3 regions of the Bradyrhizobium canariense genome follow, and region 1 is predicted to be linked to each of the others. Evidence: predicted binding sites of a transcription regulator. Region 1 holds the regulator's gene; each other region holds the start of a gene.
The links. The regulator PhoB, encoded in region 1, activates phosphate uptake and scavenging genes when phosphate is short. The targets are predictions, from matches to a motif close to TGTCATNNANCTGTCAT.

Region 2: BLV09_RS08460 (RNA degradosome polyphosphate kinase) is a predicted target of PhoB. The motif match lies at 2,254-2,270, and genes of this name have one in related genera.
Region 3: BLV09_RS20080 (acetoacetate decarboxylase) is a predicted target of PhoB. The motif match lies at 6,792-6,808, and genes of this name have one in related genera.

What each region holds. Positions count from the first base shown of each region.
Region 1 covers NZ_LT629750.1:4,764,680-4,774,355, reverse strand. The annotation lists gene BLV09_RS22735 (lysylphosphatidylglycerol synthase domain-containing protein) at 127-1,182, shown strand; gene BLV09_RS22730 (ATP-binding protein) at 1,214-2,515, shown strand; gene pstS (phosphate ABC transporter substrate-binding protein PstS) at 2,656-3,666, shown strand; gene pstC (phosphate ABC transporter permease subunit PstC) at 3,883-4,872, shown strand; gene pstA (phosphate ABC transporter permease PstA) at 4,877-5,722, shown strand; gene pstB (phosphate ABC transporter ATP-binding protein PstB) at 5,719-6,540, shown strand; gene phoU (phosphate signaling complex protein PhoU) at 6,552-7,268, shown strand; gene phoB (phosphate regulon transcriptional regulator PhoB) at 7,282-7,983, shown strand; gene BLV09_RS22695 (GcrA family cell cycle regulator) at 8,160-8,669, opposite strand; gene BLV09_RS22690 (aspartate aminotransferase family protein) at 9,150-9,676, shown strand, end outside.
Region 2 covers NZ_LT629750.1:1,718,490-1,728,165, forward strand. The annotation lists gene purM (phosphoribosylformylglycinamidine cyclo-ligase) at 1-683, opposite strand, end outside; gene BLV09_RS08450 (CDP-alcohol phosphatidyltransferase family protein) at 839-1,372, shown strand; gene BLV09_RS08455 (DnaA ATPase domain-containing protein) at 1,530-2,207, shown strand; gene BLV09_RS08460 (RNA degradosome polyphosphate kinase) at 2,342-4,540, shown strand; gene ppx (exopolyphosphatase) at 4,553-6,055, shown strand; gene BLV09_RS08470 (YjbE family putative metal transport protein) at 6,087-6,956, opposite strand; gene ndk (nucleoside-diphosphate kinase) at 7,027-7,449, opposite strand; gene BLV09_RS08480 (sulfur globule protein precursor) at 7,751-8,020, shown strand; gene BLV09_RS38740 (hypothetical protein) at 8,028-8,399, shown strand; gene BLV09_RS08490 (ABC-F family ATP-binding cassette domain-containing protein) at 8,495-9,676, shown strand, end outside.
Region 3 covers NZ_LT629750.1:4,198,815-4,208,490, forward strand. The annotation lists gene BLV09_RS20040 (xanthine dehydrogenase family protein molybdopterin-binding subunit) at 1-113, opposite strand, end outside; gene BLV09_RS20045 (dihydrodipicolinate synthase family protein) at 287-1,162, opposite strand; gene BLV09_RS20050 (DUF3419 family protein) at 1,355-2,560, opposite strand; gene BLV09_RS20055 (class I SAM-dependent methyltransferase) at 2,709-3,416, shown strand; gene sugE (quaternary ammonium compound efflux SMR transporter SugE) at 3,413-3,736, shown strand; gene BLV09_RS20065 (UPF0104 family protein) at 3,744-4,730, opposite strand; gene BLV09_RS20070 (hypothetical protein) at 4,943-5,164, shown strand; gene BLV09_RS20075 (DUF3551 domain-containing protein) at 5,436-5,756, shown strand; gene BLV09_RS20080 (acetoacetate decarboxylase) at 5,847-6,620, opposite strand; gene BLV09_RS20085 (patatin-like phospholipase family protein) at 6,863-8,023, shown strand; gene BLV09_RS20090 (pyridoxamine 5'-phosphate oxidase family protein) at 8,103-8,714, opposite strand; gene phnN (phosphonate metabolism protein/1,5-bisphosphokinase (PRPP-forming) PhnN) at 8,735-9,328, opposite strand; gene BLV09_RS20100 (alpha-D-ribose 1-methylphosphonate 5-triphosphate diphosphatase) at 9,325-9,676, opposite strand, start outside.

The sequences.
Region 1 (9,676 bases):
CACCCCAAGCGAATTCCACTCCGGCTCAAAACGCGCTACGACATCGGGCCGGGGGGCAAGCGCGGCGTCGGCAGCGGAAAAAATTCGCCCGGCGGCCACGACGCAGGATCGCAATTCGAGGTCTAGATGCTGGAAGCAATACGCAGGGCGATGTCGTTTCTGCGCCAGAAGCAAATCCTGCATAAATTGGGTGTTGCGGTCAGCATCACCGTTATCGGGATTGCATGCTACGTACTTTACCACATGCTGCGGGGCATGGACGTCGAAGAGGTCGTCGAGGCGATCAAGGAGACGGAACCCCGCTCGATCTTCCTGGCCAGCTTGTTCGTGGCCGCGGGCTATTTCACGCTGACCTTCTATGACCTGTTTGCGGTTCGCGCGATCGGCCGCGCCGATATCCCTTACCGCGTCAATGCGCTCGCCGCCTTCACCAGCTATTCGATCGGGCACAATGTCGGCGCCAGTGTCTTTACCGGTGGCGCGGTGCGCTACCGCATCTATTCCGGCTGGGGATTGAACGCGATCGACGTCGCCAAGATCTGTTTTCTGGCCGGCCTGACCTTCTGGCTGGGTAATGCTGCGGTGTTGGGGCTCGGTATCGCCTATCATCCGGAGGCCGCGTCGGCGATCGATCAATTGCCGCCCTGGCTCAATCGGCTGGCCGCGTTCGCCATTATCCTGGGCCTGCTGGCGTATGTGGCCTGGGTTTCAATGCGGCCGAGGACGGTCGGACGCGGGCCCTGGTCGGTGATACTGCCGGGCGGGTCGCTGACGCTGCTGCAGATCGTGATCGGAATTGTCGATCTCGGCTTTTGTGCGCTGGCGATGTATGTGCTGGTTCCCGACGAACCCAATTTGGGTTTCGTCGTCGTCGCGGTCATTTTCGTCTCGGCGACGCTGCTGGGCTTTGCCAGTCATTCTCCCGGCGGGCTCGGCGTGTTCGACGCCGCGATGCTGGTCGGCCTGTGGCAGATGGACCGCGAAGACCTGCTGGCAGGGATGCTGCTGTTCCGCCTGCTCTATTATATTGCGCCATTTATCATATCTGTAATCTTGCTGACGTTTCGGGAAGTTATCCTGGGGGCGCGAAATAAGCGCCTGCGCCAGGTGACGCGAGGGCTTGAGGTCGAACCGCGCCGCGAAGCCGCTTACGTGCGGGAGCGCAGGGACACGAACGCCTGAAGATGCGCACCCGAACGGGAGAGCCGGCTCGATGGCCCTAGAAGCTCCGACATCTTCCTCTTTCTATTCTCCGTGGCCTGACCGGCTGCGGCACGCTGCCATTATCCTGCTCACCGCGGCTCTCGCCTTGGCCGTGCTGGTTGCACTCGGCGAACTGTCGCCGGTTCGCGCCACCGCGGTTTTTGCCTGCATCGCCGCGGCAGCCCTGGTGCCGTGGCGATTGCACAACGCGGCGACGTCGCGTGAAGATGTGCGCGGGGTCAATCCGGTCGAAACCGCGGCTGTCAGCGCCGTCGTTGCCGGCATGCCCGATCCCGCAGTGCTGCTGGACCGTGCCGGCCGCGTCATCCACCTCAACGCGGCGGCGGCGCAGCTTGCGCCGGCGTTGCGCAAGAACGAACTCGCCCAGTTCGCCTTGCGATCACCTGAAATCATCACTGCATTGCGCGAAGCCATCGCCACGTCCGAGACCCGGCGCGCGACCTATCTCGATCATGTGCCGGTCGATCGCTGGATGGAGTTGATCGTCACGCCGGTGCCAGTGCCCACCCTGTTCGGCGGCACCGACAAATGCATGCTGATGACGTTCCACGACCAGACGCCGCTGCGCCGGGTCGAGGAAATGCGCGCCGACTTCGTGGCCAATGCCAGTCATGAGCTGCGCACGCCGCTGGCTGCGCTGTCGGGCTTCATCGATACCCTTCAGGGGCCGGCCAAGGACGACGCCAAGGCACGCGAGCGCTTTCTCGGCATCATGCACACGCAGGCCACGCGCATGGCGCGGCTGATCGACGACCTGCTGTCGCTGTCGCGGGTCGAGCTTTCGGCCCATGTTCGCCCCGACACGCTGGTGGATATCGTTCCGATCATCCGGCAGGTCGCCGATGGGCTGGAGCCGCTGGCGCGGGAGCGCCAGGTCGCGATCGACATCGATTTGCCGGAGACGCCGGTGGCAATCGCGGGCGACCGCGAGGAGCTGCTGCGGCTGTTTGAAAACCTGATCGAGAACGCGCTGAAATACGGCGCGTCCGGCGGCAAGGTCATTGTATCGCTGACGTCAGCGATATCGGGTGAGGGCGTGCCCGAAGTCCGCGTCATGGTGCGCGATTTCGGTCCCGGCATCGCGCCGGAACATCTGCCGCGGCTGACCGAACGGTTCTACCGGGTGGATGTCGGCGACAGCCGCGCGCAGGGTGGAACCGGGCTCGGATTATCGCTTGTGAAACATATTGTTAACCGGCACCGCGGCCGGCTTTTGATCGAAAGCGTGCTGAAAAACGGCGCTACTTTCACCGCCTGTTTTCCCCAGGCGAAGCCCCCTTCTGGGGTCTAAAACCAAGCAATTTCAATTGCTTGCCTGTGTCATCCACCTGTCATCAAACCTTCGTAAAAGCGGCATTGACCGCTCCTAAACGAGCGGCGTGAGCGCGATCGGGCGCGTCCGGCGCTTCGCTCACCAGATGGAGACCAGCAATGAAATTCCTGAAAGCTATCGTCGCTGCCGGCTTGGTTGCCGCATCGACGTCGGCATTCGCCGCTGACATCACCGGTGCCGGCTCGACCTTTATCTTCCCGGTCCTGTCGAAATGGGCGGATGCCTATAAGAAGGACGCCGGCAGCAGCGTGAACTACCAGTCGATCGGGTCCGGCGCCGGCATCAAGCAGATCCAGGCCAAGACCGTGACGTTCGGAGCGACCGATGCGCCGCTGAAGGCCGATCAGCTCGAGAAGGATGGCTTCGCGCAGTGGCCGATGATCATGGGCGCGATCGTCCCGGTGGTGAACATCGACGGCGTGAAGGCTGGCGACATGGTGCTGGATGGCGATACCCTCGGCAAGATCTACCTCGGCACGATCACCAAATGGGATGACGCCGCGATCAAGAAGCTCAATCCGAAGCTCACTCTGCCGTCGGCCGCGATCGCCGTCGTTCACCGCGCGGACGGTTCGGGTACGACCTTCAACTTCACCGACTATCTCTCCAAGGTTAACGCGGATTGGAAGTCGAAGGTGGGTTCAGGCACCGCGGTCGAGTGGCCGGTTGGCGTTGGCGCCAAGGGCAATGAGGGCGTTTCCGGCAATATCGGTCAGACCAAGAATGCGATCGGTTACGTCGAATACGCCTACGCCAAGCAGAACAAGCTGACCTACACCGGGTTGGTCAACAAGGCCGGCAAGACCGTGCAGCCGACCACCGAAGCCTTCCAGGCGGCGGCTTCCAATGCCGATTGGGCAAATGCTCCCGGCTATTACCTGATCCTGACCGACCAGCCCGGCGACAAGTCGTGGCCGATCGTGGCCTCGACGTTCATCCTGATGCACAAGGATGCGACCGACAAGGCGGCCTCGCAGGAAGCGATCAAGTTCTTCAAGTTCGCTTTCGCCAAGGGCGACAAGATGGCTGAGGAGCTCGACTACATCCCGATGCCGGAATCGGTGGTCAAGCTGATCGAAAAGACCTGGTCGGCTGAAATCAAGAGCTGACGCAAAGAGCTGAGGTCGGGTTTCGTGCCAACAGAGAACGCGCTCTCTACCCAATCCGGGTTATCCCGGGTTGGGCTTCTCGGATCATCAAGGTCGGATTTGTCGGGCATCTTATCGGCCTGATTGAAGTTTGAACGCGCTAGATCCGGCTCAAGACTGAAGCGCCGGATTTCCAGGTAGTTTGGTTATGCAGTATAGGGGATTGGCGTGGCAGACATGGCCGTTCAGAGCGATGTAATGGAAGCCGCCGGACCTTACGATCGTGCCAAGGCGCTGAACGCCTTCAAACTCGGCGACGTTACTTTTTACTGGATCACCCGTATCTGTGCGATTTCGGTGCTGCTTATTCTCGGCGGCATCATTCTTTCGCTGATCGTGGGCGCCTGGCCCGCGATGAGGGAGTACGGCTTCGCGTTCCTGTGGACGCAGCGCTGGGCGCCATCGGCGGATCCGCCGGTGCTGGGTGCCCTCGGTCCGATCTACGGCACGCTGGTGACGTCCTTCATCGCGATGCTGATCGCCATTCCGGTCGGGCTTGGCATCGCCATCTTCCTGACCGAGCTCTGCCCGCAATGGCTGCGCCGCCCGATCGGAATAGCGATCGAGCTGCTCGCGGGCATTCCTTCGATTATCTACGGCATGTGGGGGTTCTTCGTCCTCGGCCCGTTCCTGGCCTACACGTTTCAACCCTTCATGATCGGGTTGTTTGACGGCATTCCGGTGCTCGGCTCGATCTTCGGTGGTCCACCCTCCTATCTCAGCCTGTTCAATGCGGCGCTGATCCTCGCCATCATGGTGCTGCCGTTCATCACCGCAATCTCGGTCGACGTGTTCAAGACGGTGCCGCCGGTGTTGAAGGAAGCAGCCTACGGCGTCGGCTGCACCACATGGGAAGTGGTCCGCAATGTGGTCATTCCCTATACCCGCGTCGGCGTCATCGGCGGCATCATGCTGGCGCTCGGCCGTGCGCTCGGCGAAACCATGGCGGTCACTTTCATCATCGGCAATTCATTCCGCATCTCGTCCTCGATCTTCGGGCCGGGCACGACGATTTCGGCGGCGATCGCCAGCGAGTTTGCCGAAAGCGACGGCTTGCATCAATCGGCGCTCATTTTGCTCGGCCTGTTGCTGTTCGTGCTGACGTTCTTCGTGCTGGCCGCGGCGCGGCTGATGTTGTTGCGGCTGGAAAAGAAGGCGGGGAATTGAACTCATGAACCCGATTTACGCATCACGCCGTCGCAAGGACATCATCATCCGCGGGCTCTGCGTCGGAGCCGCCTTGTTCGGCGTGACTTGGCTTGCGCTGATTCTGATCACCCTGTTTTACAACGGAGTTGCGGGCTTAAGTCTCCAGCTTTTTACGGAGAATACGCCCCCGCCGGGTTCGACCGAAGGCGGCTTGCTGAACGCGATCATCGGTTCGGTCATCATGACCGTGATCGGCGTCGGCATTGGCGCGCCGCTTGGCCTGTTCGCTGGCACCTATCTCGCCGAATACGGCAAGCATGATCACCTGACCTCGGTGATCCGCTTCATCAACGACATTCTCCTCAGCGCACCCTCCATCATCATTGGCCTGTTCATCTATGGCGCCGTCGTGGTGCCGATGGGCGGGTTCTCGGCCCTGGCCGGTGCACTGGCGCTGGCCGTGATCGTCATCCCTGTCGTGCTCCGCACCACCGAAGATATGCTGCTGTTGGTGCCCAACCCGTTGCGCGAGGCGGCATCGGCGCTGGGGCTGCCGCGTTCGCTCGTTATCAAGCGGATCGCTTACCGGGCTGCACGCTCCGGCCTGATCACAGGCGTCCTGCTCGCAACCGCGCGTGTTGCCGGCGAGACCGCGCCGCTATTGTTCACCGCGCTGAGCAACCAGTTCTTCAGCCTCGATCTGACCAAGACGATGGCCAACCTGCCGGTGACCATCAACAACTTCGTGCAAAGCCCCTACGCTTATTGGAAGGAACTCGCCTGGAGCGGGGCCTTGCTTATTACTCTAACCGTACTCGCGTTGAATATTGGCGCGCGTTATCTTGGCGCCGAGAGGGCTGCAAAATGAACGAAGTCTCTGTATCCGTGGGTAGTTCGAGCGGACCCGTTCCTGCGGCGCCGTTGCCGGATGCCCCGGCCAAAGTCAGCGTGCGCAACCTGAACTTCTATTACGGCGAGCATCATGCGCTGAAGAACATCAATCTGACGCTCGGCACCAATCGCGTCACCGCTTTTATCGGTCCGTCCGGTTGCGGCAAATCGACATTGCTGCGGATTTTCAACCGGATGTACGATCTCTATCCGGGGCAGCGCGCCGTCGGCCAGTTGATGCTCGACCAGACCAACATTCTCGATCCCAAGCTCGATCTCAATCTGCTACGCGCGCGCGTCGGCATGGTATTTCAAAAGCCGACGCCGTTTCCGATGACGATCTATGAAAACATCGCCTTCGGTATCCGTCTTTATGAGAAGATTTCCAAATCCGAAATGGACGACCGCGTGGAGAAGGCGTTGCGCGGCGGCGCGCTCTGGAACGAGGTCAAGGACAAGCTGAACGCCTCTGGTCTCAGCCTGTCCGGCGGCCAGCAGCAGCGGCTCTGCATCGCCCGTACCGTCGCGGTGCGGCCCGAAGTGATCCTGTTCGACGAGCCATGTTCGGCGCTCGATCCGATTTCGACCGCCAAGGTCGAGGAGTTGATTCAGGAACTGGCCGAGCACTATACGATCGCCATCGTGACCCATAACATGCAGCAGGCCGCCCGCGTCTCGGACAAGACCGCCTTCATGTATCTCGGCGAGCTGATCGAGTTCGACGACACCAACAAGATTTTCACCTCGCCGAGCGATCGACGCACCCAGGATTACATCACCGGCCGGTTCGGCTGAGGAGATAGAACATGGCTTCTGAGCACACCGCCAAGGCGTTCGACAGCGATCTTCAGGAACTAACCAGGCTGGTCGCCGAGATGGGTGGCCTTGCCGAGCGCATGATTACCGAATCCGTCGATGCGCTGATCCGTCGTGACGTCGCGCTGGGCAAGCATGTCGTGGTTTCGGATATTGAGATCGATAATCTGCAGCGCACGATCGAGGAACGCGCGGTTCTGACCATTGCGCGGCGTCAGCCGATGGCGGTGGATCTGCGCGAGATCGTCGGCGCCATGCGGGTCGCGACCGATCTCGAGCGGATCGGCGATCTTGCCAAGAACATGGGCAAGCGGGTCGCGGCGCTGGAGAGCGATTTTCAGCCGCTGAAGCTGATCCGCGGCCTCGAGCATATGACCGACCTGGTGCAGTCGCAGGTTAAATCCGTGCTCGATGCCTATGCGGCGCACGATTTGCCGGCGGCGATGACGGTGTGGAAGGGCGACGAGGAAGTCGACGCGATCTGCACGTCGCTGTTCCGCGAACTCCTGACCTATATGATGGAAGATCCGCGCAACATCAGCTTCTGTATCCATCTGATGTTCTGCGCCAAGAACATCGAGCGGATCGGCGACCATGCCACCAATATTGCGGAAACCGTGTTCTACATGATCGAAGGTCAGCAGATACTCGACAAGCGCCCGAAGGGCGACATGACGACGTTTGCCACAACCGTACCCGGAAACTGAGGGAAGGCTGCATATGAGCGCGCGCATTCTGGTGGTTGAAGACGAAGAAGCGCTTACCACGCTGCTGCGCTACAACCTGGACGCCGAAGGCTATGACGTTGAAACGGTCGGGCGCGGCGATGACGCCGACACACGGCTGAAGGAACGTGTTCCGGATCTGATCGTGCTCGACTGGATGCTGCCGGGGTTGTCCGGGATCGAGCTGTGCCGAAGGTTGCGGGCGCGGCCTGAGACCAGGCAGCTTCCGATCATCATGCTGACCGCGCGCGGCGAAGAAAGCGAGCGGGTCAGGGGGCTTGCGACCGGTGCCGACGATTACATCGTCAAGCCGTTCTCGGTGCCGGAATTGCTGGCGCGGGTAAAGGGTCTTTTGCGCCGCGCCAGTCCCGAACGCCTCGCCACCGTACTCACCTATGGCGATATCGAGCTCGATCGCGAGAAGCGCCGCGTCGCGCGTTCGGGGCGTCCGATCGATCTCGGTCCGACCGAGTACCGGCTATTGGAATTTTTCCTCGAGCATCCGGGACGGGTGTTCAGCCGCGAGCAATTGCTCGACAGCGTATGGGGCCGCGATATCTATATCGATGAGCGTACGGTGGATGTGCACATCGGACGGCTGCGCAAGCTGCTCAATCCGGGCCGTGAACAGGATCCTATTCGCACCGTGCGTGGTGCCGGCTACGCGCTCGACGACCGCTTTGCGAAGGTCGAGTAACGAGCCGCATTAAATAGCTCTCGTCCCGGCCATCGCCAGGACTCATAACCCCTGATGTAAAATTTTAATGAGCCGAAGTGGCCAGCTTGCATAACCACGAACGCCGGTGGTTATAGGTCCCGGCATTTTGCCGGGACGGCAACAAATCTTCGCAGATAAATCGTCGTAAGTCGATCTTACCGCGCCGGCTTCGACGGCTGCCGGCGGCGGTCGCCGGCGGGCTGATAGGCCACCCGCGAGTGATGCGCGCAATAGGGCAGGCCGGACAGCGCCTTGCCGCCGCAAAAGAAAAACTCCGGACTGGAAGGGTCGCCGACAGGCCAATGGCAGGTGGCCTCGTTGAGCTCCAGCAGCGACAGGCGCTGGCTCATCGGCACCACGTTGTCATAGGCGATCGGATCCGGCTCCATCTCGACTTCGAAGGCATGGGCCAGTGCAGTGTTGCCGCGTGAGACCGGCCGCGAAACCCGCATCATGTGCTGGGCCGGCCGCGCCTTGCGCTGGCGTGGCGCTGCCGAAGAGGGGCTCTTGGCGCGGCCGGAAAGGCCAAGCCGATGCACCTTACCGATCACGGCGTTTCGCGTCACATTTCCGAGTTCCGCCGCGATCTGGCTGGCCGAAAGTCCGGCCTCCCAGAGCTTCTTGAGTTGCTCGACGCGATCGTCCGACCAGGTCAATACCGTCATCGCATTCATCCCTTCGCGTCGCACCGGCCATTACCTGGGACGGCGCTGCGATCTAAATCTCTAAAAATCCCTGCGGTCAGAATCCCTTAGCCCTCGCCGGGCGCAGAAAGCGCGCCCGAACGTGTACGCCGAACACATAGGACTTAGAGGATCAGATCCGCCGCACGAGATGTCGTACCCGACAGCCCAGACGCTACAATATGGCGTGACTCGGGCGCAAGAGTCCGCGTCTGTGCGTCCACATGTTCCGTGATTTAATCATTGCAATTCGATTTTTCCACCGCACCGGGATCTTACGGAGATTCGGAATCTTGACAGTGGCAGTTTGGACGCCCTGTGGCCGGTTGACACTTATCGCCGTGCGCATAGAATGCCCGCCACGTGCCGCCCCTAAAAGGCGGCACGTTTTGTTTTCCGGCCTATTGTTGCTGCATCGCGCAATTCGCGCATTGCAGTCGGCTCTAACTTTCAGTGATCGCCATGACCAAGAGCGCCACGTCGCATTTGCTTCCCGTATTTGCCAGAGTCGATCTCGGTTTTGAGCGCGGCGAAGGCGCATGGCTGATCGCAACCAACGGTGAGCGCTATCTCGATTTCACCTCCGGCGTTGCGGTAAACGCACTCGGCCACGCGCATCCGTATCTGGTCGCAGCCCTGCAGGAACAGGCCACCAAGCTGTGGCACATGTCCAATTTGTTCAAGAGCCCGGATGGCGAACGGCTCGCCGCAAGACTGTGCGAACAAAGCTTTGCCGACTTCGTGTTCTTCGCCAACTCCGGCGCCGAGGCGATGGAATGCGCGATCAAGATCACGCGCAGATATCACGCCGCCAAAGGTCGCCCCGAACGCTATCGCATCATCACGTTCGAAGGCGCGTTTCACGGCAGAACGCTGGGGACGCTGGCGGCGACCGGCTCACCGAAATATCTCGAAGGTTTTGGGCCGCCGCTGGATGGCTTCGACCAGGTCGCGCTTGGCGATCTTGACGCCGTCAAGAAAGCGATCGG
Region 2 (9,676 bases), 3.0 Mb from region 1:
GTCAGCAGCGCGCCGCCCAGCGTCATGACAGGCGAGAACGGCGCCTGCGCCTCAAAGCCGAGGCCGGATCGTTCGACGATCTTGCGCACCAGCGAAAATCCATTGGAGTGAACGCCCGACGAGGCAAAGCCAATGACCGCATCGCCGACGGCAATATCCGGACGCGGCAGCAGCGTGCCCCGTTCAGCCGCGCCCACCGCAAAACCTGCGAGGTCGTAGTCACCATCCTTGTAGAGGCCGGGCATTTCGGCGGTTTCGCCCCCGATCAGGGCGCAGCCGGACTCACGGCAGCCCTCGGCAATCCCCGCGACGATGGCGGCGGTAGCCTCCGGATCGAGCTTGCCACAGGCGAAATAATCCAGAAAGAACAGCGGCTCGGCCCCCTGCACGACGAGGTCGTTAACCGACATCGCCACCAGATCGATCCCGATGCCGCCGTGCAGCCCGGTCTCGATCGCGATCTTGACCTTGGTGCCGACGCCATCGGTGGCCGCGACCAGAACCGGATCCTGGAAGCCCGCCGCCTTGAGATCGAACAATCCGCCGAAGCCGCCGATTTCGGCGTCCGCGCCGGCGCGCGCCGTGGCACGCACCATCGGCTTGATCAGATCGACCAGACGATTGCCGGCGTCGATGTCGACGCCCGAATCCGCGTAAGTAAGCCCGTTTTTGCGGTCGATCATGCCCGATTCCAGATAATAGCGGCTGGTTACGTCGGAATCCGCCGGTGTGCAATGGCTCGCAAGCCGCACCTGCGTGTACTATGTAGACGGGAACCGGCTCATCCTGCAAAGGGCCGGATCTTTCGCGAAATCAGGCCGGTAGCCGGGAAGCGGCAGTGAGCATTCCAAACATTATAACCCTGGGCCGCATCCTGCTGGTGCCGTTCATCGTCTGGGCGATTGCGTCAAACCAGCTCGAGATCGCCTTTGCGATCTTCCTCGTCGCGGGCATTAGCGATGCGGTCGATGGCTTCCTCGCCAAACGCTTCAACATGGCCAGTGAATTGGGCGCCCTGCTCGATCCACTGGCGGACAAGGCGCTGCTGGTTTCGATCTATGTGGCGCTTGGAATTTGGGGTGCGATACCGCGCTGGATCGTCATCCTGGTGGTCTCGCGCGACATCATGATCGTCGGCGCCGTGATTGTGTCATGGTTGTTCGGCAAGCCGATTCCGATGAAGCCGTTGATGGTATCGAAACTCAACACGGTCGCGCAGGTGGCATTTGCCGCCTTGGTTCTGGCGTCCGTCGGCTTCGGCTTCAACGCGACGCCGTACGATCTGATCCTGATGGCTTTTGTAACGGTTTTTACACTGGTTTCCGTATCCTTCTATCTCGTGGAGTGGGCACGGCACATGAGCACCATCTAGGCCAGCTAGGGTCCGATTCAGCTTCGCTGCAACAGACTCGTCGCGTAATCTTTTTGTTTGGGCATGACCTGTCCCGAAAATCAGTTCCGACTTTTCGGGATCATGTCCTGGACTTCTAACCGCCAACTGCGCCGGCCGATCCGGCATGGAGTACTGTGTGGTAGGCCGCGTTCAACCCCGTCAGCTTGCATTTGCGCTACCGCACGCTGAAAGCCTCGGCCGTGACGATTTCCTGGAAGGGCCGGCGAACGCCGCAGGGCTTGCGCTGGTCGACAGATGGCCGGACTGGCCGAACCGCGTCATGCTGCTGGTAGGGCCCGAGGGATCCGGCAAGAGCCATCTCGCCGCCATCTGGGCCGAGGAAGCAGGCGCCCGCTCAACATCAGCCCACACGCTGACTGCAGCGGACGTCCCGGGAGCCCTGGCGACCGGGGCATTGGTGGTCGAAGACTTGAAGTCGTCGGCTTTTGATGAGCGCGCGCTATTCCATTTGCTCAATCTGGCGCGCGAGGACCAGGCGTTCATTCTGATCACCGCGCGCGAGCAACCGTCCGTGCTTCAGGTCGAGCTGCGCGATCTGCGGTCGCGTCTTCGTGCGATCCCGACGGTGTCGTTGTTACCGCCCGACGACCAGCTGTTTCGTGCCCTGATCGTCAAGTTCTGCGCCGATCGCCAACTGAGCGTCGATGAGACCGTGGTGAGCTTTCTCACGAACCGGATCGAGCGGTCTTACGCCGCCGCGCGGCAGGCGGTCGAACTCCTCGACAGCGAAGCGCTGCGGCTGGGTCGGCCAGTGACCCGGGCGCTGGCGGCCGAATTGTTCCGCAATGCCTGATTCCGCCCCGTTCGCGCCTTGACGGCGTTCGCGGCAGGAACATCAATGTCATTGAAACGTCATCGGCGTAACACATGGTTTGTCCGCATTTTCCGGGACCATGCTGCAGCCGATTCGAGATGGATTAAACTCTGATGGAATCCACGCAAGCCATTGTAATTAAAGAAAAAGACGAGACTATCGAAGCTGTTCCATTGATGGCCGATAGCCCGGAGCGCTTTATCAATCGCGAACTCTCCTGGCTGCATTTCAACCGTCGGGTTCTCGAGGAGTCGGTTAATCCGGGTCATCCCGCGCTCGAGCGCGTCCGGTTTTTGTCGATTTCCGCCAATAACCTTGATGAGTTCTTCATGGTCCGCGTCGCCGGCATCAAGGCGCAGGTGCGGGAAGGCATCACCGAACGCAGTCCGGATGGAATGACGCCTTCGGAGCAACTGGTCCTCATCAACCAGACGGTCTCGCAACTCGCCTCCGACCAGCAGGCGATCTGGAGCGATCTGCGCAATGTGCTGACCGGGGTCGGCATCGTTCTGATCGACGGTCGCGACGTCACCAAGACGGAACGGGCCTGGATCGAGGATCATTTCCTCCACAACATCTTCCCGCTGCTGACGCCGCTTGCGATCGACCCGGCGCATCCCTTCCCGTTTATTCCAAGCCTCGGCTTTACCGTCGCGCTGCATCTGGCGCGGGTCTCCGACGGCAAGCCGATGAATGCGCTGATCCGCATGCCCGGCAAGATCGACCGGTTTATCAGGATGCCGGCAAGCAAGGACGGCGCGGTGCGCCTGATCACGCTGGAGCAGGCCACCGGCCTGTTCATCGGCCGGCTGTTCCCTGGCTACACCGTCAAGGGTCAGGGCGCGTTCCGCATCATCCGCGACTCCGAACTTGAAATCGAGGAAGAGGCGGAAGATCTGGTTCGCCTGTTCGAAACCGCCTTGAAGCGGCGGCGGCGGGGATCGGTGATCCGGCTCGAAATCGAAGCCAAGATGCCGGAAGAACTGCGCACGTTCGTGCAGCACGCGCTTTCCACCTCGGACGACGAAGTGTTCCTGGTCGATGGCGTGCTGGCCATGAACGAGCTGTCGCAACTGACGCGGCTCGATCGCCCCGATCTCGAATTTACGCCCTATGTGCCACGCCATCCCGAGCGCGTGCGCGATCATGGCGGCGATATCTTCGCGGCGATCCGGCAAAAGGACCTGATCGTTCATCATCCCTATGAATCGTTCGACGTCGTCGTGCAGTTCCTGCAGCAGGCAGCGCGCGATCCCGATGTCGTCGCCATCAAACAGACGCTCTATCGCACCTCGAACAATTCACCGATCGTGCGCGCGCTGGCGGAGGCGGCGGAGGCGGGAAAATCGGTCACGGCATTGATCGAGCTCAAGGCGCGTTTCGACGAAGAAGCCAATATCCGCTGGGCGCGCGACCTCGAACGCGCCGGCGTGCAGGTCGTTTACGGCTTCATCGAGTTGAAGACTCACGCCAAGCTCTCGATGGTCGTACGCCGCGAGGGCGGCAGCCTCACGACCTATGTCCACACCGGTACCGGCAATTATCATCCGGTGACGGCGCGCATCTATACCGATCTGTCATACTTCACGTCCGATCCGACCATCGGACGCGACGCGGCGCGGGTATTCAACTACATCACCGGCTATGCGGAGCCTAGCGACATCGAAAAGATGGCGGTATCGCCACTCACCTTACGCAAGCGCATCCTCGAGCATATTCACGGCGAGTCCAGTTACGCCCGTCACGGCAAGCCGGCGACGATCTGGATGAAGATGAACTCGCTGGTCGATCCTGATATTATCGACGCGCTGTATGAAGCCTCGCAAGCCGGCGTGCAGATCGAACTGGTGGTTCGCGGCATTTGCTGTCTGCGCCCCGGACTTCCCGGACTTTCGGAGAACATTCGCGTCAAATCGGTGATCGGACGTTTTCTCGAGCATGGCCGAATCTACTGCTTCGGCATGGGACAGGGCCTGCCCAGCACGAAAGCGGCTGTGTATATCTCGTCCGCCGACATGATGCCGCGGAACCTCGACCGGCGTGTCGAAGTTCTCTGCCCGCTGCAAAATCCTACGGTGCATCAGCAGGTTCTTGAACAGATCATGGTCGCTAACCTGAAGGATACCGAACAGAGCTGGCAATTGTTGCCGGATGGATCGTCAACGCGTATGAAGGCCGCGAAAGGCGAAGAGCCTTTCAATTTGCACAATTACTTCATGACGAATCCGAGTTTGTCCGGCCGTGGAAAGTCGCTTAAGGAATCTTCGCCGCGCCGCCTCACGCGCCGCAACGAGCGTCAGCAATCTTCCTGAGGAGCATCGAGGGTGAAGCGGCCGCGAAAGCGCCCAACCAGCGTCGCGGTCATCGACATCGGCTCGAACTCGGTGCGTCTCGTCGTATACGCCGCGATGGCCCGAAGCCTCGTGACGGTCTTCAACGAGAAGGCGCTGTGCGGGCTTGGCCGGGAAGTTCAGAGCACCGGCCTGCTCGCACCGGATGCGGTTGCGAAAGCCCTGACGTCGCTACGGCGTTTTCGCGCGTTGTGCAAAGTGCAGAAGGTCGGTCGCGTTCACGCGATTGCCACCGCTGCCTGCCGCGACGCGACCAACGGGCCTGACTTCATCGCCAAGGCCGAACGCATCTGCGGTGTCCCGATCAAAATCCTGTCGGGACCGCGCGAGGCAAAACTATCGGCGCTCGGCGTTGTTTCGGGCATTCACAATCCTGACGGCATTGTCGGCGATCTCGGCGGCGGATCACTCGAACTGATCGATGTGCGCGGCAATCGCGTCCACAGCGGTGTCACGCTGCCGCTTGGCAGCCTGGCGCTGCAGGATTCGTCGCATAAATCGCTGAAGCGCGCCGAACGCATCGTGAAGACCGATCTTTCCGGGGTCGCTCACCTCAAGGCCGGTCGAGGCCGCACTTTTTACGCGGTCGGCGGGACCTGGCGTGCGCTGGCGCGCATCCACATCATCCAAAGCGGCTATCCGCTCCGGGTCATGCACGGATATTCCATACCGGCGGCGGACGCACTCGATTTTGCCCAACGCCTGCGCCGCCTGGCATCGACCAACATGCTGGCCAATATCGAAGCCGTCGCCGACGCGCGGCGACCTCTGCTGACCTATGCGGCGCTCGTTCTCGAATACGTCATTCGCGTCGCCAAGCCGAAGACCATCGTGTTTTCCACGTTCGGGGTACGCGAAGGGCTGCTCTACGAGATGCTGCCGCAGGCCGAGCGCGCCAAGGATGGATTGATCTCCGCCGCGCAAGACCTCAACGAACTGCTTTCGCGATCCGCACGCCATGCGCAGGAATTGATCGCCTGGACAGACCGCCTGGTCCGGGTCACTAAGCTGCGGGAAACCGACGAGGATCGCCGCCTGCGTCATGCGGCCTGCCTGCTGTCGGACATTGGATGGCGCGTGCACCCCGACCACCGTGGCGAGGAAACGCTCAATCTCATCATCAACGGAAACTTCGGCGCGATCAGCCATCAAGGCAGGGCATTCGTCGCGTTATCGGTATTCTACCGTTATGCCGGTCTGAGCGAAGAAAACGAACCGCCGACCCTCATTCGGGGACTGGTCCCGCCAGCCATGGTCGAACGTGCGCGCGTTCTCGGTGCGGCCTTTCGGGTTGCCCATCTGGTATCAGCGGCGCGGCCGGGAGTATTGCCGGCAACCCACTTTCGCAGCGACGGCCGCAAGCTGATGCTGGTGTTTGAACACCGGATGGTCGATCTCGTTGCGGATCGCGTCGGCAGCCGCTTCAAACAGCTGGCGCGGCTGATCGGCCGTTCCGGATCGATCGTGCGACGCTAGATCGCTCGCCCGAGAATACTGGAATCATCGATTAAGAACGCTCGATCGGCTGAGCTGCCTCGCCCGCTGCCGGCAACACAACGCGTTCGATCTGGCGCAACTTTCGTCGCCGCCAGATCGAGCCTACGACCAATACGGCGATCGCGCCCAGCGCCGAACAGAGATATTCGAGCAGATCTCCGTCCAGACTGAAATGCGGCGACCAGTGCAACAAGGTCGAGGTCGCATCGAAACTGAGTTCAATCCGGCCGTCGAGCAGACGCTGCAAGAAGGGATGATCTGCCGGATCGCTCGCGATCACATCGCCTGCGATCCAGCCGAGCAGTGTCGCGCCGAGCCAGATCAGAATTGGAAACCGGTCAAGCACCATCATGATCAGCGCCGCGCCGGCAATGATCATGGGAATGCTGATCGCCAGTCCAAGGACCAATAGCGATAGCTGTCCGTTCGCGGCAGCGGCGACCGCGATGACGTTGTCCAGACTCATGATGATGTCGGCGATCACGACAATCCGGATGGCGTGCCACAGACTGGTGCCGGCGGTGACGTCATCGCTCTCGTCTTCGGGCACCAGAAGCTTTGCCGCGATCAGCAGCAGCGCAAGGCCGCCGACCAGCTTCAGATAAGGCAGCACCATCAGCGTCGCGACGATGCCGGTGAATGCGATCAGCAGGATCACGGCGATGCCGGCGCCGATCACCATGCCCCACAGGCGCTGCGGCGGCGCAAGACCGCGGCATGCCATCGCGATGACCAGCGCATTGTCGCCGGACAGCAGCACGTTGATCCAGATGATCTTGCCGACCGCAAGCCAGAACACCGGCGTTTGCAGGTCGGCCTGAAGTTGCGTCAGAAACGCGCTGACACTGGCGGGATCAAAGACCTGCGATAGCCAGCTCACAGCCCGCCCCTGTTGGCCTTGCGGCGCTCGCGGCTATCGTCGCCCAATTGCCCGCCAACGTCCGCGTCAATTAACCGACGATCTCGTTGCCTGAGAAGAATTGGGCGATTTCGACCGCGGCCGTTTCGGGCGCATCCGAACCATGCACCGAATTCTCGCCGATCGACTTCGCATGCAGCTTGCGGATCGTGCCGTCGGCGGCCTTGGAAGGATCGGTTGCGCCCATCACATCACGGTGTTTGAGCACCGCGCCCTCGCCTTCGAGAACCTGAACGACCACCGGTCCGGAGATCATGAAATCCACCAGTTCGCCGAAGAACGGCCGCGCCTTGTGAACGGCGTAGAAGGTTTCGGCCTGGTCGCGGGTCATGCGAATGCGCTTTTGGGCCACGATCCTCAGTCCGGCCTTTTCGATCAGCGCGTTGATCGCCCCGGTCAGATTGCGCGCGGTCGCGTCGGGCTTAATGATCGAGAAGGTGCGTTCAATCGCCATGATTTCGTCCTTGGAAACGGTGGTGGGAGGTTGCGCGCGCTTATATCGACGCCACCGGAGGACGGCAAGCGATCCGGCGAAATGCCGCGGATCGCGTCAAGAGAGGCGATCGGGCCACGCATCCGTGCCCAAAATTACAACAATTTCACCGAGATGAACCCATCCTGAAACACGCGTGCCGGTCTGGTTCATTTTCCGGAGCCTAGGCTGCGATCGACCGGATGCCTCTCACAGCTCGCGAGCACATCGGGTCCGCGAATTCACCGGCGCCGATCGCGCCAAAACCTTAAGGAGACGACCCATGTTACGCAAATTCTCGCTTGTTGCACTTGCTGCGGCTTCGCTGGGCGTAGCTGCGCTGGCGCCAACCTCGGCATCGGCCTGGGGCGGACACGGTTGGCACGGCGGCTGGCATGGTGGCGGCTGGGGATGGGGTGCCCCGCGTTTCTACGTCGGCGGGCCGGCCTATTACGGCTATGGCTATGGCTATGGTGGCGGCGGCTGCTATGTGCGGCGGCTGGTCCCGACGCCCTGGGGGCCCCGTTGGCGCCTGATCAGCCGCTGCTACTGACCTCGGATTGCCTGATTTTGACCGGAAAAGCCCCGGCGCAGCGCCGGGGCTTTTCCGTATCAGGGAACCCTCGACCACCCCGTTATTAATTCAATTTTTACTAGAAACCGCACAACCGGCAGGACAGGCCGAAACAATCTTCGGCGCCGTGACTTGGTATTGCACGATCTTACTCAACCAAGTGGCTCGGAACTCGCAAATGAACAGCCGAACTGTCGACGATTTCGAACAAATCGATCAGGTGACCTGCCGATCGATTCGAGATGCCATTGGCGAACGGCTCCAGCAGAGCCTGCGTCCCGATACCTCGGGTCTTTCATCCCATCTGGAGCGTTTGATGGACGAGTTGCGGCGCCACGACAACGAAAGCCGCCACTGAACCAGCCCATTGCGTCCCCGGCATAGGTGATCCGGAAGCCCACGTTTCGCTCACAAACGGGTTGCCTTTGGCAGCGGCTCCGGTGACAAGGCCGCATGCTTTCCATTTCAGAGATATCGATCCGGATCGCCGGGCGGCTGCTGATCGATCATGGCTCCGCGCAGATCACACCCGGCGCACGCGTCGGGTTCGTCGGCCGCAACGGCGTCGGCAAATCAACGCTGTTTCGCGCGATACGCGGCGAGCTGCCGACCGAAACCGGCAGCATCACCGTCCCGCCACGCTGGCGCATCGGCAGTCTCGCGCAGGAGGCCCCCGACGGGCCGGAAAGCCTGATCGAGGTCGTGCTGAAGGCCGATCTTGAGCGCGAAGCCCTGCTGCAAGAAGCCGACACCGCGCACGATCCGGCGCGGATCGCCGACATCCAAACCCGGCTCGTGGATATCGACGCCCATTCCGCCCCTGCCCGTGCCGCCGCGATCCTCTCGGGTCTCGGATTTTCCACCGCCGATCAGGCGCGATCCTGTTCTGAATTTTCCGGGGGCTGGCGAATGCGCGTCGCGCTCGCCGCGACGCTGTTTGCCGCTCCCGACCTCCTGCTGCTCGACGAGCCGACCAACTATCTCGACCTCGAAGGCACGCTATGGCTGGAAGACCATCTTGCAAATTACCCGCGCACGGTGATCGTCATCAGCCATGACCGCGACTTGCTGGACACTTCGGTCAATCAGATCCTGCACCTCGATCGCGGCAAGCTGACGCTCTACAAGGGCACCTATTCATCGTTCGAGGAACAGCGCGCGACGCGCGAAATGCTGGATGCCAAGCACGCCAAGCGGCAGGCCGACGAGCGCAAGCGGCTGCAAGCATTCGTCGACCGCTTCAAGGCCAAGGCCTCGAAAGCCCGCCAGGCCCAGTCCCGCGTCAAGATGCTGGAGCGGATGAAGCCCGTTACCGCGCTGGTGACACAGGACGTGCGCGAGATTTCATTTCCCGTTCCCGAGAAGATGCTGTCGCCGCCGATCATCGCGGTCGACAACGTCTCGGTCGGCTATGATCCGAAAAAGCCGGTGCTCAATCGCGTCACATTGCGCATCGACACCGACGATCGCATCGCCTTGCTTGGCGCCAACGGCAACGGCAAGTCCACGCTGGTGAAGCTGCTCGCCAGCAAACTGGCGCCGTTCTCCGGACACGTCACGCGCGCGGAAAAACTATCGGTTGGATATTTCGCGCAGCACCAAGTCGACGAACTCGATCTCGAGGGATCGGTCTAC
Region 3 (9,676 bases), 570 kb from region 1:
TCTTCCGGCTTGTCGTCGATGAATTGCCCCTTCCCTGTGAGCAGCCGCTGGTCCTCTAAACGCTTGACCGGCTGGCCCGCCCCAAAACGCATGTTGCCGGGAAGAATATTCATCAGTTTGTCCTTCTAAGTCTTTTTGAGATTGGGCGGGTTTTAGCGGATTTTCGGGTCGAAACAACTCGGTCTGGCATTGCAGGGCTTTCGTGCCAACGACCGTCGGATTCCCGGGTTTGAGGCAAGGCCTCGCCCCGGAACGACGGGCGAACCGCATGCAGCCCGCATGCCAATCAGCCGATATCCCGCAACACCTTCTCGACCGCCTTGCGCTCGTCCGCCGTCAGGGCCGCCTGCGGGGCCACGGGATCGCCGGCGTCGTAGCCCTGGCTCGCAAGGCCGGCCTTGATACAGGCTGCCAGATTGTAGCGCGCAAAGGCTTCGTTGATGCGCCACAACCGACGCTGCAAGGCCATCGCTTCGCCCCAGCGTTCGGCCTTGCAGAGATTATAAAGCTCGACGCTCTGACGCGGGATAAGGCAGGCAGGTCCCGCCATCCAGCCGACCCCGCCGATCAGCATCACCGCCGCCGGGATGTGGGCGGACGCCGAGAACACTTTGATGTTGTCGCCGCAGCGATTCATGATCGACAGCAATCGGCCGGTATTGGTCGAAGCATCCTTGATGTAGCGGATACGCGGATGGGCCGAGAGCCGAGCGATGACGTCGAGCGTCAAATCAGAGCGCTGGAATTGTGGATTGGTGTAGATGACGACGGGAATATCGACCGCGTCCGCGACGGCGCGAAAATAGGATTCGATCTGCGCGTCGGCGAGCGGAAAATACGCTTCCACGATGGCGAGAATGCCGTCGGCGCCGAGCTTCTGATAGGACTTGGCCTGCGCGACCGCATCGGTCGTCGAGGTTGAGACGACGCCGGCAACCACCGGCACGCGGCCTTTGGCGGCCTCGATGGTGGTCTGCACCACGGCCGTGCGCTGCGTATTGTTCAGGTAGGCGAACTCACCGGTCGAGCCGAGCGGCGTCAGTCCATGAACGCCCGACTTGATGAGATCGTCGCAGAGCCTGCCCAGCACTTCGCGGCGGATCTTGCCGTCGGGATCGAGCGGCGAGATGAGATAAGGGAAAACGCCGTGGAAATCGGTCATGGTTGCATCGAGCCTCGGGACTTCGGTCCGGGCACCGATACGCGTTTTTTTAATTGAGGTGAAGCCATCAGGTCAGCGGCCGCCCGGGCAATCGCTGCCGCCAACCTGGAAATCGGCCGCCAAGGGCGCGAAAACACGCTTCGGCGGAGGTCCTAGATTGGGAGCCCGGTCTTCGCAGAACTGGCCGCTCGATCAGCGCCGCGCGTAGCAGTGAAACCCGCCGTAAATTCCGGATCGGTCTCGCGCAAAGCCGACGGCGCTCCGCTCCTCGTCGCGACACCAGACGTGGCGCAGCGATGCAAGCTCGTTGTTTTCCAGCGGGGACTCTTTGCCCGCCGTGCGGAAGATGACGCGGACGTCGTCGCTGCCGGAGCGGTCGATCGCATTCCAAAGCGCTCCAATCTCGTCCGGCGCCATCCAGTCCTGCGAGTCCAGCAACACGACGGCATCGATTTGCCGCGCCGGCAGCGCTTCCAGGAAGTGCCGAAGATTGGCGTGGACGGGAATGATCAGTCCCGCACCGTCGCGCATGCGCTCAAATCGGCTGCGCTGCAAATAAGGTGGCAGGCAGCGGTCGCCGGGTCCGGGATAACGGCGGAGCAGCGCCTGCCACGCGAAATAATTCGTCTCGTTGGGGTGGCCGTTGATCAGGCGCAACAGCCGCTCATAGAGCACTTCGTTGAGCGGCTCGCCTCCTCCCAGCAGGTCTCGCTGCTGAGGCGGAATACCCAGGCTGAACAGCAAGGCGGGAGTCCCGGTAATCAAGCGGGCCAGCGGCGAATGAAACAGGCGATGAAGACGGCCCATCGCCTGGACGCGCTCGGGCGCATCCGGCTTGCCGTTCAGCAACGCCGAGCGATCGATGCGGGCGAATTTCGCCAGCAGGTGCGCAAAGCCGATAAAGCCGCCGAGCATGCCGTGGCGATAGAACCCGTCGGTAAAATAGTCATGCCGTGGACGCCCGATGGCGTTACGCTTGTCCCAGTAGGCGCGCGCCTCCGCGTCGAGCAAGGGCCGCAGCCGGTCGAGATAAAGCTCCGAGTTGGCCGGCGAGGCCGCCTCACCGAAGAATTGCCAGAAATCCTCATAGCTGGAGAAAGCACGAAGGCCCGCAAGCTTGAGCTTAAGCAGCGAAAGGTGCGCTTCGTTGAGATCAACGGCGAAAACCTGGGCGGGCTGGGCCGTGAGATAGGACAGCGCGTTGCAACCGCCGGACGAGATGGTGACGATGGTCGAACCCATCGGCAATCGCAGAGCCGCGAGATCGGCTTCCGGATCCTCCCATATCTGGGTGTACACCAGGCGACGAAACCAGAACGCGAAAAGCCGGTCCCAGACGGTCGATTGATCGTCACTTCTGCTATTGCGAACCGCGTCGGCGATAAGTTGTGTGCTCATCTATTCCCCGAATCAACAATTTGACGAGGATATCGCGGGCTCGCTGCAGTTTTACGACAGACGCACAGATGGAGGCGGAAGACCTGTCACATCCCTGTCGTGCGAACATCGCAAGGAAATAAGCGACACATGCTGCAGGAGTTGATGGATGCCCGCGGTTCCCTCCGACATCAGCGCGAACATCTCATGGCCGGTCGAAGCAACCGATCGCATGAACCGGATGTACCGCCGGCAGCGTCACATCTACGATGGAACGCGGCGATATTACTTGCTCGGTCGCGACCAGATGATCGCCGGTCTTCAGCCTTCCCCAGGCGCGAACATTCTGGAAATCGGCTGCGGAACCGGCCGAAATCTGGTGCTTGCCGCGGGGCTCTACCGGAATGCCCGATTTTTCGGCGTCGATGTTTCGACGGAAATGCTGACGTCGGCGATTACAGCTATTTCGCGCCGGGGTCTGGCGCCCCAGATCCTGGTCGCGCATGGCGACGCAACGGCTTTCGATCCGCAGCTTTTGTTCGGTGTCCCCTGCTTCGATCACATCATGATTTCCTATAGCCTCTCGATGATCCCGAACTGGAGCAAAGTGCTTGAGGCCGCAATCGGCCACCTCAAGCCCGGCGGACGTTTGCACATTGTCGATTTCGGCAAGCAGGAACGGCTGCCCGGCATGGCCCGCGCGCTGCTGTTGCGATGGCTTGCATTATTCGACGTGACGCCGCGCGACGATCTGGAACGGGTACTGTCGAGGGCCGGTGGGGCCTGCGGCGCCGATCTGAAATTCGAACGTCCGTTCCGCGGCTACGCGCAATATGCGGTGTTGACGCTCCCCTTAACACCCTCGGGGCCAAAGTGAGTGCATGGCTCGCACTCGTGGCGGCGGGCCTGTTTGAAGTCGCCTGGGCCTTGGGCTTGAAATATTCCGACGGTCTCACCCGATTCTGGCCGACCGCCGCGACGCTGGTTGCGATCGCACTCAGCTTCGGACTGATGGCGGTGGCGCTTCGGTCGCTGCCGTTCGGCACGGCCTATGCGGTTTGGACCGGGATTGGCGCGGTGGGCAGCATCATCGTTGGAATGATCGTCTACAGCGAGCCCACCGACCCCGTGCGGATTCTCTGCCTGTCATTGATTGTGGCGGGGATGGTTGGACTTAAGCTCAATTCGCCGGTGTGAGAAACCTTCACGACGGTCGCTGCTTCACGCGCAAACTCCTCCACCCTTCCACGGCGCCGAACAGGCCGAGCGCCATCACGAACGGGAGGAAGTGGTACAGGAAGCGGAACATCAGCAACGCCGCGATCAACGGCTCCTTGTCGTCGCCGCCCAGCCCGATCAGGATTGTTGCATCGAATACGCCGAGTCCTGCCGGCGCGTGGCTCGCGAAGCCCAGCAATGTCGCAATGATGAAAACGACCGCGACCTGAAAGATTCCGACATCGGTCCCGGCCGGGATCAGCACATACATCGCCAGCGTCGCAGCGCCGAGATCGAAGATACCGATCACGATCTGCAGCAGCACCATAGGCCCGGATGGCAAACGCACCGGCCACCGCAGCGAACCGAAATGTCTGGGCGATCGCCAGCTCCAGACCACGAAAGCAGCGACTCCCACCAGCAGTGCGGCAGCCAGCCATCGATTGAGCTCCGGTGCGAGATAGTCGATCCGGCTGATGGCCGCGGGCTCGTAAAGCACGCTGAGCCCGAACGCGGTCAGATTGCCGAGCCAGAACGTGAGCCCGGTGAGAAAGCAGATATTTGCCACATCGAGCGCGCCAAGGCCGTTGCACACATAGATCCGGTAGCGGATCACCGGCGAGATCAGCGCAACCGCGCCGACGCCGTGCGCAATCGGGTAGCTGGTAAAGCTCGCCAGCGCCGCGACCCGATATGGAACATCGGCGTGACCGATCGTGCGAAGCGCCAGCACATCGTAAATCGTCAGGCTTCCGTAGGAGGCGGCCACGAGCAGCAATGCCAAGGCAATCACGCCGGAGTTGGTGCGCTCAACGACTGCGAAGACTTCGCCGTAATCGACATGCTTCAATGCATGCGTCAGTGCGAATACAGCCATCGCGACGATGCCGGCACTGATGACGACGCCGAGGCCCTTCAATCGGGCGCTGCTGAATAATGCCTTTTGCAGCAAATGAGTTTTCAGGGTGTGCATCCATTCGGGAAACGACTTCAGTTGTCGTGCCGACTGATTCGGTGCGGGTTGACATCACCCATTGACACGTAGATGTGACAGCGGCGTTACCCGCCATCGTAAACACAGCGATTCCAAATATTTCTGCGGTCGAAATCCCGGCGCATTGCCGTCGCATCGTGTTCACGCTGCCTCGGTAAGACATCCGCGAAATGGCAGCGATTCGAGGAATCATGAACGCGGAATTCGACCACGATCTCTCGCAGGATCAATGGGAAGCGCTGAAGGCGCTTCGCTTGCCGGCATCCAAACGCCGCGCGTTGAATCGATTCATCGTGGAAAGACTCGTCGCGCTTCAGCTTGCCACGATCGCGGACGATTGCCCTGTTATTACCGAGAAGGGCCGCAAGGTTCTGGTCAGAGGTTCCTCGCGATTGTGGGACGTCGCAGCATGAAGTCTTCGCCGACCATGCAGCGATGACATCGTTGTCAGCGATTTCACATTACTGATCGCTATTTTTTTATCGCCTCGTTCGTGAGCGTCACAACGTCGCGAGTGAATCCATCCATCGAACTAATTTCACCGAGCCGTCACCCAACGTCGCTTCAGTGCACCTGTTATCGGAACGATAACGGTTGCGAAGACGGCGCGTTGCCGCTCGCGTGCTTGTCAGACGCTGCACGAGTCTGCTCCGCAATCATCAAAGCAAGAAAATGGAGACAGAAATGAAATTGGTTTCGGGGAAAATCGCGGCGTCAGCGGCGTTCGTGACTCTGGCTGCGTCAGCCGCCATGCTGCCTTCCGCGGCAGACGCAGGCGACTATTGCTACAACTCGGCAACCGGCGGCTCGAGCTGCTCCTATACAAGCATGGAGCAATGCCAAGCGACGGCATCAGGTCGGGGCGCCTGGTGCTCCCACGCCATCGACTGGTCCAAGTTCCCTGGTTATGGCGGCAGTTACGCTTCCTACCCGAAGAAGGGCCGAGGTCGAAAGCCGGTTGCGCCTCCGAGCGACATGCCGCAAAAGGGCGAAGGTGGGCAGTAAGTCATAACAAAGGAGCCCTTCAGACTGATATCGCCTGAAGGGCCCTGAACAACTTGAATGGCAATAGAGAGAGGCCGCGCGGCTTGAGTTTTACTCCGCGGCCTCCGCCAGGTCTTCATCCTCCTTGTTGTAGTCGTAGACCACGCGGCCATAGGGCAATGTCAGGTCGGCGAGGAAATGATGGGCGCCGATCACGCGACGCACCGGAAAGTCAGCCACGGGCGCGTTGACATGCGGCACAAGATGAAGCCGGCCGGGACCGATCCACGATCCCTTGACGACGATGTCAGTCAGGTTGATCGCGACAAGCTGGCAGACTTCCGCCCGGCCATCGACACCGGGAATCAATTTCAGATTGATTTGCGTCTTTGACAGCGTCGCACGTGTCAATTCGCCATCGCCTGCCATGGCTTCGTGCTTGTAACCCATGGTCCCCATGGCGACGAGCTGATTGGCATATTCGAGCGTGCCCGTCAGCGTATCCTTCACCACCTCGAGCTTCGGATGGGCATATTTCTTGGGAAAGCCCCAGATCTCGCGGCCCGCAGCAATCGGCGGATCGTCGTCAAGATACATCTGCGAGACGAAATTGACGTCTTCGCCATTCAGGCGCGCCGGAATCACCAGACCGGACTCGGTATAGCTTCCAAAGCCCGAGCTGTCGGGCATCTTGATCCACTCATAGTGCATCAATGGCTGTTCGATCGGCTCCAGCGGTTCAGGCAGGCCGGCACGGATCAGGTCGGGATCGGTTTCATAGGTGATGACCAGGAATTCGCGATTGACGAAACGATACGGTCCCGCCGGATAGCTCGGGCCCGCCATCGGCATCGACGGAAGCTTCAGGATATCTGCCTTGCGCATCGGATGACCCTCTATTTCCGGTGAATGATCGGGCCGCCCTCAATTGGCAAACCCCAGCGCAAAATTGCTATCGGCGGTGTTTGACAGCGATGTGAAGACGTTTGCTTCCGATTAGGATTACGGACTCAGCCTTTGATGCCGGAAGGCGAGGCCTTCAGGACAAGACATCCTTGTCACAACAGCGTCATCGCATTTTTGAATCCTAGAAGGCGACGATCCACCCCGAATTCGAAGAGCACATCATGGATGCGCGCGCGCCGGATACAGAACTTGCCACCGCGCCGGGCTGGCGACCCGACCGATGCGATCGGATCGCGCTGGTTCTGCAGGGCGGTGGCGCGTTAGGCGCTTATCAGGCGGGCGTCTATCAGGCACTGCACGAAGGGGGCATGGAGCCGGATTGGGTTTGCGGCGTCTCCATCGGCGCGATCAATTCGGCCATCATCGCGGGCAACCGGCCCGAGGATCGTCTGGAAAAGCTTCAGATCTTCTGGGATCGGATCACCGCACGCAAGGTGTGGCATTACACGCCGGACGGCGACATCTATCGCAAAGCCCGCAACCTCACGAGTTCATGGCTGACGACGACGCTGGGCCAGCCCGGCTTCTTCAAGCCGCACGACCTCAATCCGTGGTTAAGCCCCGCCGGCGCGAAAACCGCGACCAGCTATTACGACACCACGCCGCTGCGCGAGACCTTGCTGGAACTGGTCGACTTCGACCTGATCAATGCGCGCAAAATGCACTTTGCGGTCGGCGCCGTTAACGTCCTGACCGGCAACTTCCTGTATTTCGACAACAAGAAAGAAGTGATCGCGCCCGAGCACGTCATGGCCAGCGGCGCGCTGCCGCCCGCGTTGCCGATGGTCAAAATCGGCACCGATCATTTCTGGGATGGCGGTATCGTTTCCAATACGCCGCTGCAGCATCTGCTGGACCAGGACGACAGGAAAAACTCGCTGGTATTCCAGGTCGACCTCTTCAGCGCCCGCGGCCTGTTACCCCGCGATATTCACGAGGTTTTGGCGCGGCACAAGGATATCGTTTATTCCTCGCGCACCCGCTACAACACCGATGTCTATAAGCGCATGAATAATCTGAAAGCGGACTTCTACAAGGCGCTGCTGAAAATCCCGGAAAATCAACTAAGCAACGAGGAACGTGCGACGCGCGATCATTTGGCGCATCTGCCCGGGATGACCATCCTTCAGATGATCTATCAGCAGAGGATCTATGAAGGCGATTCGAAGGACCACGAATTCTCGGCGACTTCGATGCGCGAACATTGGCAAAGCGGTCTGGACGACACGAGGAGAACCCTGCAACGCCGCGATTGGCTGGCGATGCCGGAGGAAGGCATGAGCATCGTCGTGCATGACGTGCACCGCGAGCGGGACTATTGATCGCCGATAGCGTTTTCCAGCGAAGTGCGGAGCGCTTCGCGCGAAGAAAGCGCATCAAAGCGAAAGGCTAAGGCCCGCGTCACCACATCGTCTTTTGCGCCCGCTCCGGCCATTCCCTATCGTAGCTCTCGCCGCCGACCGCGTTATCGCTCATCGAAGCCAGGATCTGTCCCGGCGTCGGCAGGCTTTTGGGATCAACCCGCTTGTCCGGATTCCATAAATCGGACCGCACGATCGCGCGGGCACACTGAAAGTAGATCTCACCCACCGTCATGACGATGACCGTGCGCGGTGCCTTGCCCTCCATCTTGAACGACGCCAGCAGATCCGGGTCCGCCGACACCTGCCCGTGGCCGTTGATGCGCAGCGTGCTGCCGGAGCCCGGAATCAGGAACAGCAGTGCGATCCTGGGATCGCGTACGATATTGCGCAGCGAGTCGATCCGGTTGTTGCCGCGGCGGTCGGGCATCATCAACGTTTTTTCGTCATGCACCCGGACGAAGCCGGGCAGATCGCCACGCGGCGAGCAATCCAGTCCCTCCGGCCCGGATGTCGCCAACGCCGCGAACGGCGATTTGTCGATCAGCACGCGATAGAGCGGCGTGACGCGGTCTGCTACTTTTACCGTGGATGCATCGTTCGGCTGGCCATAGATCGCCTCGAGTTGCTCGACGGTTGCGATATCAGACATGGCTGCCTCCTGGTCTCCGTTTATTCGTCCCAGCGATCGCCTTTGATAATCCGAACGAACTGGCGCGCGTGATATTCGGCGCTGCTGACATTCACGATGGTGATATCGGGTGTTGCTGCAGCATCGACCGTGCGACCGAGCCGTTGATCGATCTTGCCGTCGCTGCTGCGCGCCCGCATCGCAAGCCTTTCGGCAAGAACCTGAGGCGGCGCCGTGATCAAGATCACCGCGACATCGGCGTACGCCTGGCGCATCGCGCCAATGATTGTGCGCGATACGTTGGCAATCACCGTGCGGCCGGCGCGGATATCATCGTCAATCGCGCGCGGCAGCGCGTAGCAATGGCCATGCGCCTCCCAATGCATGGCGTACGCATCGTTCGCGAGCGCCTGCCGGAAGGCATCATGGCTGATTTGCGCATTGTCCTCGGAGGCCGACGCCTCGCGCGTGACCAAGCGGCGCGGAAACACGATGTTGAGATCATCCGCACAGGCAGATCTCGCGAGGCCAAGCAGCGTATCCTTGCCTGCGCCGCTCGGACCCACCACCAGAACAAGCCGGCCCGGACCGATCGCTCGCGGCCGGTGACCGGATGTCGTCAATGTTTCCGTCATGCCACACGCTGCCCTTCCCGCCATGCCGCACGCACCACCGGGACATCGCGCGCAATATGCACGCGGATCAGGTCAGCGCGCTTGCCGACCGCAATCTCGCCGCGATCGGAAAGGCCGACCGCTTCCGCGGGCGTTTTGGTGACGGTGCGGACCGCAGAGGCGAGATCGATCGCGGGCACGCGCTGTGGCAATTGCAGCGCGCCCATCAACAGGCTCGAAGGGATGTAATCGGACGACAGAATGTCCAACAGCCCTTCGCGGGCGAGATCGACTGCGGCGATATTGCCGGAATGCGAGCCGCCGCGCACCACGTTCGGCGCCCCCATCAGAATGCCGATGCCGGCCTGG